Natronosporangium hydrolyticum: one gene and its partner. The protein of the gene in region 1 interacts with the protein of each later gene in a pairwise test. Links are inferred from orthologs where the notes say so. Each region holds a gene or a part of one and is shown in the gene's direction. Other genes may lie near its edges. The genes, in order: JQS43_RS19125 and JQS43_RS18355.

The links.
Region 2: the proteins of JQS43_RS19125 (region 1) and JQS43_RS18355 interact in binary tests that used the Escherichia coli proteins (3 or more experiments, as listed by UniProt). The link is inferred for Natronosporangium hydrolyticum from one-to-one orthologs.

The regions. Positions count from the first base shown.
Region 1 is NZ_CP070499.1:4,275,638-4,278,837, reverse strand. The notes cover bases 77-2,963. They hold JQS43_RS19125 (cysteine desulfurase family protein), read left to right. Parts: upstream 77-883; coding sequence 884-2,044; downstream 2,045-2,963. Other genes in these bases: mnmA (tRNA 2-thiouridine(34) synthase MnmA), read left to right, coding at 2,073-2,963; JQS43_RS19130 (hypothetical protein), read right to left, coding at 77-93. In the rest of the region: more of JQS43_RS19130, read right to left, coding at 1-76; more of mnmA, read left to right, coding at 2,964-3,152. UniProt on the Escherichia coli protein: Master enzyme that delivers sulfur to a number of partners involved in Fe-S cluster assembly, tRNA modification or cofactor biosynthesis. Catalyzes the removal of elemental sulfur from cysteine to produce alanine.
Region 2 is NZ_CP070499.1:4,090,593-4,093,861, forward strand. What follows is about bases 77-3,032. They hold JQS43_RS18355 (sulfurtransferase TusA family protein), read left to right. Parts: upstream 77-1,420; coding sequence 1,421-1,645; downstream 1,646-3,032. Other genes in these bases: ctaC (aa3-type cytochrome oxidase subunit II), read right to left, coding at 77-190; JQS43_RS18350 (cysteine desulfurase family protein), read left to right, coding at 285-1,424; JQS43_RS18360 (endo-1,4-beta-xylanase), read left to right, coding at 1,797-3,032. Also shown: more of ctaC, read right to left, coding at 1-76; more of JQS43_RS18360, read left to right, coding at 3,033-3,242. UniProt on the Escherichia coli protein: Sulfur carrier protein involved in sulfur trafficking in the cell. Part of a sulfur-relay system required for 2-thiolation during synthesis of 2-thiouridine of the modified wobble base 5-methylaminomethyl-2-thiouridine (mnm(5)s(2)U) in tRNA.

The DNA.
Region 1 (3,200 bases):
ACTGTCGTCTTCGCCGGTTCCAGCGTCATCACCGGAGCATGCGGCGGTAGCCGCCGCGACTGCGACGGCTACCAAGGATGTACGGATCCTCACTGGATCCTGCTCTCAGTTTCCATAACCGGAACCTCTTGAGTAGTAGGCGACGGTTGGGGAATACACCGTGGTCGGGGTGGTCGGGCTGATCCCGCTGGCGACCACCCATGGTGTCCACGCGGAGTATCCGCTGTCGGTGTAGTAGAAATGCCGGGCGCCGATCTCGCTGCACGGCCATGCGCTCGGAACGTTGTTTGTGGTGTACTGCCGATGGTTGCTACCGTCTCGGCCGGTGACCCAGGTGCACGAGAAGATCGACTGATCCTCGGGCTCGCTGCTGGCTGCGGACGCTGGAGTGATCACTGCCAGACTCGAGGCTGCCAGGACGGCTGACATCAGCGCGACTACACCTGCTCTACGCGCGTTACTCAGCTTGCGACCGGGGGGGCTTCTGGCGGGTTAGTCACGAGTGCCTCCATTGATGGGGTTGGGGGACTCACTGAAGGTAACGGATAGCTGCCAGCTAAGCAAACTTTAGATGTTTCGATCGAGGTTCGATACTTCGAGTCGTCACTCCATCTTGGCCTAAAGTTCGTACACTATAGCCCGACGCCGCTTGATAGACCGCCTCGGGTGCGGCGCTCCGCTGCCCGGATCCGGTCAGCGCCGGTCCGGAGGATGGGTCGTGGCACTCGGCCCGGTGCAGGTTCCGAGTTCGGCTCGGGTTGTGGCGACTCAAGCTCTATGATCACTAATGGCGGTCTGGTGGGTTTTCACTTCTTGTCCGCTCTGTCGGCTCTGCGGCAGCGCGTAACTGACTCGGCCGTTACCCCGGACTACGCTAGGCAGAATGGCCTACCTTGACCACGCCGCCACGACGCCGATGCTGCCCGAGGCGCTGGAGACGTACGTGGCCACCGCCCGTGAGCTGGGTAACCCGTCGTCGCTGCACGCCGCCGGTCGGGGTGCCCGGCGCCGGGTGGAGGAGTCGCGGGAGCGGATCGCCGCCGCGTTGGGGGCTCGACCCTCGGAGGTGATCTTCACCGGTGGGGGTACCGAGAGCGACAACCTCGCGGTGAAGGGTATTTTCTGGGCGCGCCGGGCGGCTTCCTCGGACCGTTCGCTGGTGGTCGCGAGCCAGATCGAGCACCACGCGGTGCACGACGCGGTCGCCTGGCTGGCCGAGCACGAGGCGGCAGCGGTGCACTGGCTGCCGGTGGACTCCCGTGGCCGGGTGGATCCGGACCTGCTGGCGGAGTTCTGCGCCGATCACCAGGGTGAGGTGGCGCTGATCAGCACCATGTGGGCCAACAACGAAGTGGGCACGGTGCAACCGGTGGCGGAGTTGGCGCAGGTCGCCACCGAGCACGGGATTCCGCTGCACACTGATGCCATTCAGGCCGTCGGGCAGGTGCCGGTCGACTTCGCGGCCGCCGGTGTCGCCGCGCTGACCGTCACCGGCCACAAGCTGGGCGGGCCGGTCGGTGTGGGTGCGCTGTTGCTGGCGCGGGACGTGCCTTGCACGCCGCTGCTGCACGGGGGCGGGCAGGAGCGCGATGTCCGCTCCGGCACCCTCGACGTCGCCGGTGTGGCGGCGTTCGCGGTGGCCGTGGAGATGGTGGTGAAGGGCCAGCAGGAGCACGCCGCGCGGTTGGCCACGTTGCGGGACGAGTTGGTCAGCAAGGTACGGGCGGCGGTGCCGGAGGCGGTCTATAACGGTGACCCGGTGCATCGGCTGCCCGGTAACGCCCATTTCTCTTTCCCTGGGTGCGAGGGCGACGCGCTGTTGTTGCTGCTGGACGCGCAGGGGGTTGCGTGTTCCACCGGGTCGGCCTGTTCGGCCGGGGTGGCCCAGCCGTCCCACGTGCTGCTGGCGATGGGCGCCGACGAGCCGGTGGCGCGCTCGTCACTGCGGTTTACGCTCGGGCACACTTCCGTAACCGAAGAGGTTGACGCGCTGGTGGCGGCGCTGCCGGCGGCGGTGGAGCGGGCGCGGCGGGCCGCTGGCTGAGCTACGCCGGCGCGGTAGGGTAGGGCCCGTGCGAGTGCTGGCGGCGATGTCCGGGGGAGTCGACTCGGCGGTGGCGGCGGCCCGAGCCGTGGCGGCCGGGTATGACGTGACCGGCGTGCACCTGGCGCTGTCCCGCAACCCGCAGACCTATCGCAGCGGCGCCCGCGGCTGCTGCACGATCGAGGATTCCCGTGACGCCCGCCGGGCCGCCGATGTCATCGGTATCCCGTTCTACGTCTGGGATATGGCCGAGCGTTTCCACACCGACGTGATCGAGGATTTCGTCGCTGAGTACGCCGCCGGCCGGACCCCGAACCCGTGCCTGCGCTGCAACGAGAAGATCAAGTTTGAGGCGGTGCTGGACCGCGCGGTCGCGCTCGGGTTCGACGCGGTGGTCACCGGCCACCATGCCCGACTAGGCGCCGACGGGCTACTGCGCCGTAGTGTCGATGCGGCGAAGGACCAGTCGTACGTGCTGGCGGTGTTGACCCGGGCGCAGCTCGACCGGTCGATCTTCCCGTTGGGTGAGCTGACCAAGGCGCAGGTGCGGGCGGAGGCGGCTCAGCGTGGCCTGGCGGTGGCGGAGAAGCCTGACTCGCATGACATCTGCTTCATCGCCGACGGCGACACCCGTGGTTTCCTGGCGCAGCGGCTGGGTGACGAACCGGGCGAGATCGTCGATGCGGAGACCGGCGAGGTGCTGGGCGAGCACAGCGGGGCCTACGCGTACACGGTGGGTCAGCGACGCGGGCTCGGGCTGGAGCGGCCCGCCCCGGATGGTCGACCGCGTTACGTGCTGTCGATCACGCCGGTAAGTAACACCGTGACCGTTGGCCCGGCCGAGGCGCTGGCGGTCCGGACGGTGCACGCCGAACGCCCGGTCTGGACCGGCTCGCCGCCGCCCGCTGGGCCGGTCGAGTGTGAAGTGCAGCTCCGCGCCCACGGCAGCCCGGTGCCGGCGGTGGTCACGCTGGCCGGTGATCAGTTCACCGCGCAGCTGCGGAGCCCCGCCCAGGGCATCGCCCCGGGCCAAGCCGTGGTGGCTTACCGGCAGGATTCGGACGGTGACATTGTGCTCGGATCCGCCACCATCACCGAGGCCCGCTGACCTTCCGGCCCCGCCCCCGGCGCCACCATCCGGTCGGTGTCCCGCCAT
Region 2 (3,269 bases), 190 kb from region 1 along the record:
CGGAGCCGATCCACATGTCGTACATCCGCTGGGACTGGTCGGTGATCCCGCCCTGCGGCCAGCCGAAGCCGTCGAAGACCTCGCCGACCTCCTGAAGGCAGCCGCTCAGCAGCGTGATCAACGCCGCACCGCCGACCGCGAGCCCGCTCGCGCGTACGGCGACCCTGCCCCGCGACGCTTTCGTGCCCACCAGCTCATGCCTCCTTACGGCTGCCCGACGCAGGCAGAGTACCGGACCCCGGCAGGCGTGCCGGGCGTGGGGCGGGCGGTCCTACAGTCGAGAGGTGAGCACATCCGAGCGCCCAGCCGCCGCGAACCACCCGGCCCCGGTGTACTTCGACGCCGCTACCGCCGCCCCGCCGCACCCGGTGGCCCGGCAGGCGTTGCTGGCCGCACTCGACGACGGCTGGGCCGACCCGGGCAAGCTCTACAGCGCCGCTCGCCGCGCCCGCCAGCTGCTCGACGCGGCGACCGAAGCGGTCGCCGCAACCCTCCAGGTACGCCCGGATGAGGTGATCTTCACCGGCAGCGGGACCGCAGCGGTGGCGGCCGCGATCCACGGCGTCTTCGCCGTCGACGGTCGGCCGGCGCCGCCCGGGTCGGTGGTGCACTCGGCGATCGAGCACTCGTCGGTGTTCGCGGCCGCCGGCGACGCCGCCGCCGAGCCGGTACCGGTGGACCTGCTCGGGCGGCTCGACCTCGACCGTTGGCGGCGAGCGATCGCTACCCCGGGGGTCCGGCTCGGGGTACTGATCAGCGCCAGTCACGAGGTGGGGACGGTGCAGCCGCTCCCGGCGGCGCTCGCCGCGGCCGACGCGAGCGGGGTGCCGGTGCTGGTCGACGCGGCGCAGTCGCTAGGCCGGATCCCGGTGCCCGCGGGCTGGTCGCTGCTGACCGGCTCAGCCCGCAAATGGGGCGGGCCGCCCGGCGTCGGTCTGCTGGTGGTCCGGAAGGGCACCCGGTGGACGGCGCCGCCCAGCGGCGCGGTCGGCGCCGCGCTACCCACCGTGGTCGCCGCCGCTGCGGCGCTGCGGGCGGCGGCGGCGGAGGCTTCGGCCGAGGCGGCGCGGTTGGCCCCGCTGGTGGACCGGATCCGGGAGCGGGTGGCGGCGACCGTGCCCGAGGTCGAGATCGTCGGCGACCCGGTGGCGCGGTTGCCGAATGTGGTCACCTTCTCCTGCCTCTATGTGGACGGCGAGGCGTTGCTCCACGAGTTGGATCGGCGCGGCTTCGCGGTCTCGTCCGGCTCGTCGTGCACCGCCGAGACGCTGCGGCCGAGCCATGTGCTGGCGGCGATGGGGGTGCTGTCGCACGGCAACATCCGGCTCTCACTCCACCGGGAGACCACCGCTGCGGAGGTGGACCGGTTCTTGGCGGAGCTGCCCGAGGTGGTCGCGCGGCTGCGGGCGGAGATCGGGGTATGACCGGTCCGGTCGAGGTGCTCGACTGCCGGGGGCAGCGGTGTCCGCTACCCGTCATCCACTTGGCGCGACGGTTGCCCGAGCTGCCGGTCGGCGCGGTGGTGCGGGTGCTCGCCGACGATCCGGCGGCGGCCAACGACATCCCGGCCTGGTGCCGGCTGCGCGAGCAGGAGTACCTCGGCTCGCCAGCCACGCACGCGTACGAGGTGCGGCGGAGCGGCTGATCAGTCCGTGAGATTACCGGTACCGATATCGAAACTTTCGGAAATTTACCGGCAACAACGGTTGACACTGCGGGCGTGACCAGCCGAGAATGTGGAAGCGCTTCCATCGATGCATCGGTTCCGATTATTCCCCCGAAGGAGAGACCGGCCAATGGAAAACGCTTTCCTACGCCGGGCCGCCGGATGGCTCGTCGTACCTCTCATAGCCGCGGTCGGCGCGGTTGTCGTCAGTCCCCCTGCCCAGGCCCAGGGTGGCCTGCGCAACGCCGCCGGCGACATGCTCGTCGGCGTGGCGGTCACCCCCGACCTGCTCAACAACTCCACCTACGGCAACCTCGCCGCCTCCGAGTTCAGCTCCCTTACGGCCGAGAACCACATGAAGTGGGAGACCATCCAGCCGTCCCAGGGCAACTTCAACTTCGGCCCGGCCGACCAGATCGTCAACTTCGCGCAGCAGAACAACCAGCAGGTGTATGGGCACACTCTGGTCTGGCACTCGCAGGCGCCGAGCTGGCTGCAGAACCTCAGCGGCAGCGCCCTTGACCAGGCGATGCAGACCCACATCGACACGGTCATGAACCACTTCGGCAGCTCGGTGCCCCGGTGGGACGTCGCCAACGAGGTGATCGACGACAATGGCGGCCAGCTCCGGAACTCGTTCTGGCTGCAGGGCATGGGCGAGGGCTACATCGACCAGGCGTTCCAGTACGCGCGGCAGGCGAGTCCCAGCACCACGCTGTGTTTGAACGACTACAGCATCGACGGCATCAACACCAAGAGCACCGCGTACTACGACCTGGTGCAGGGCATGCAGTCGCGGGGCACCCCGATCGACTGCATGGGCTTCCAGGCCCACCTGATCGTGGGTCAGGTCCCCGGCAACATGCAGCAGAACCTGCAGCGCTTCGCCGACCTGGGGCTGGAGATCTGGATCACCGAGCTGGACATCCGGATGAGCATGCCGCCGACCCAGCAGAGCCTGCAGCAGCAGGCGAGCGACTACGCCGAGGTCTTCCAGATCTGCCAGAACGTCTCGGCCTGCGCCGGGGTCACGGTCTGGGGCTTGCACGACGCCCAGTCCTGGGTTCCGGACCACTTCCCCGGTGAGGGCGCCCCGTTGATGTGGGACGACAACTTCAACACGAAGCCGGCGTACGACGCGGTGCTGCAGCAGCTCGGTGGCTCGACCCCGCCGACCACGCCGCCCACCACGCCGCCGACCACGCCGCCCACAACCCCGCCGACGACCCCGCCGCCGGGCTCCGGTGACTGCGCGGTGGCCTACGAGGCCAACAACTGGGGTGGCAGCCCTGGCTACACCGCCAACGTCACCATCACCAACAACAGCAGCAGCACCATCAACGGCTGGAGCCTGACCTACGACTACTCCGCCGGCCAGACCGTCGAACCACCCGGCTGGAACGCCACCGTCAGCCAGTCCGGCAGCAGCGTCACCGCTGCCAACGCCGGCTGGAACGGCACCCTGGCCCCCGGCCAGTCCACCTCCTTCGGGTACAACGCCGCCGCCGCCAGCGCCGGCAACAACCCCGCCCCGGGCGGGTTCGCCCTCAACGGCACGACCTGCACCACCGGCTGATCCTGTCGCCGAGCCGGGTCGTCTGGC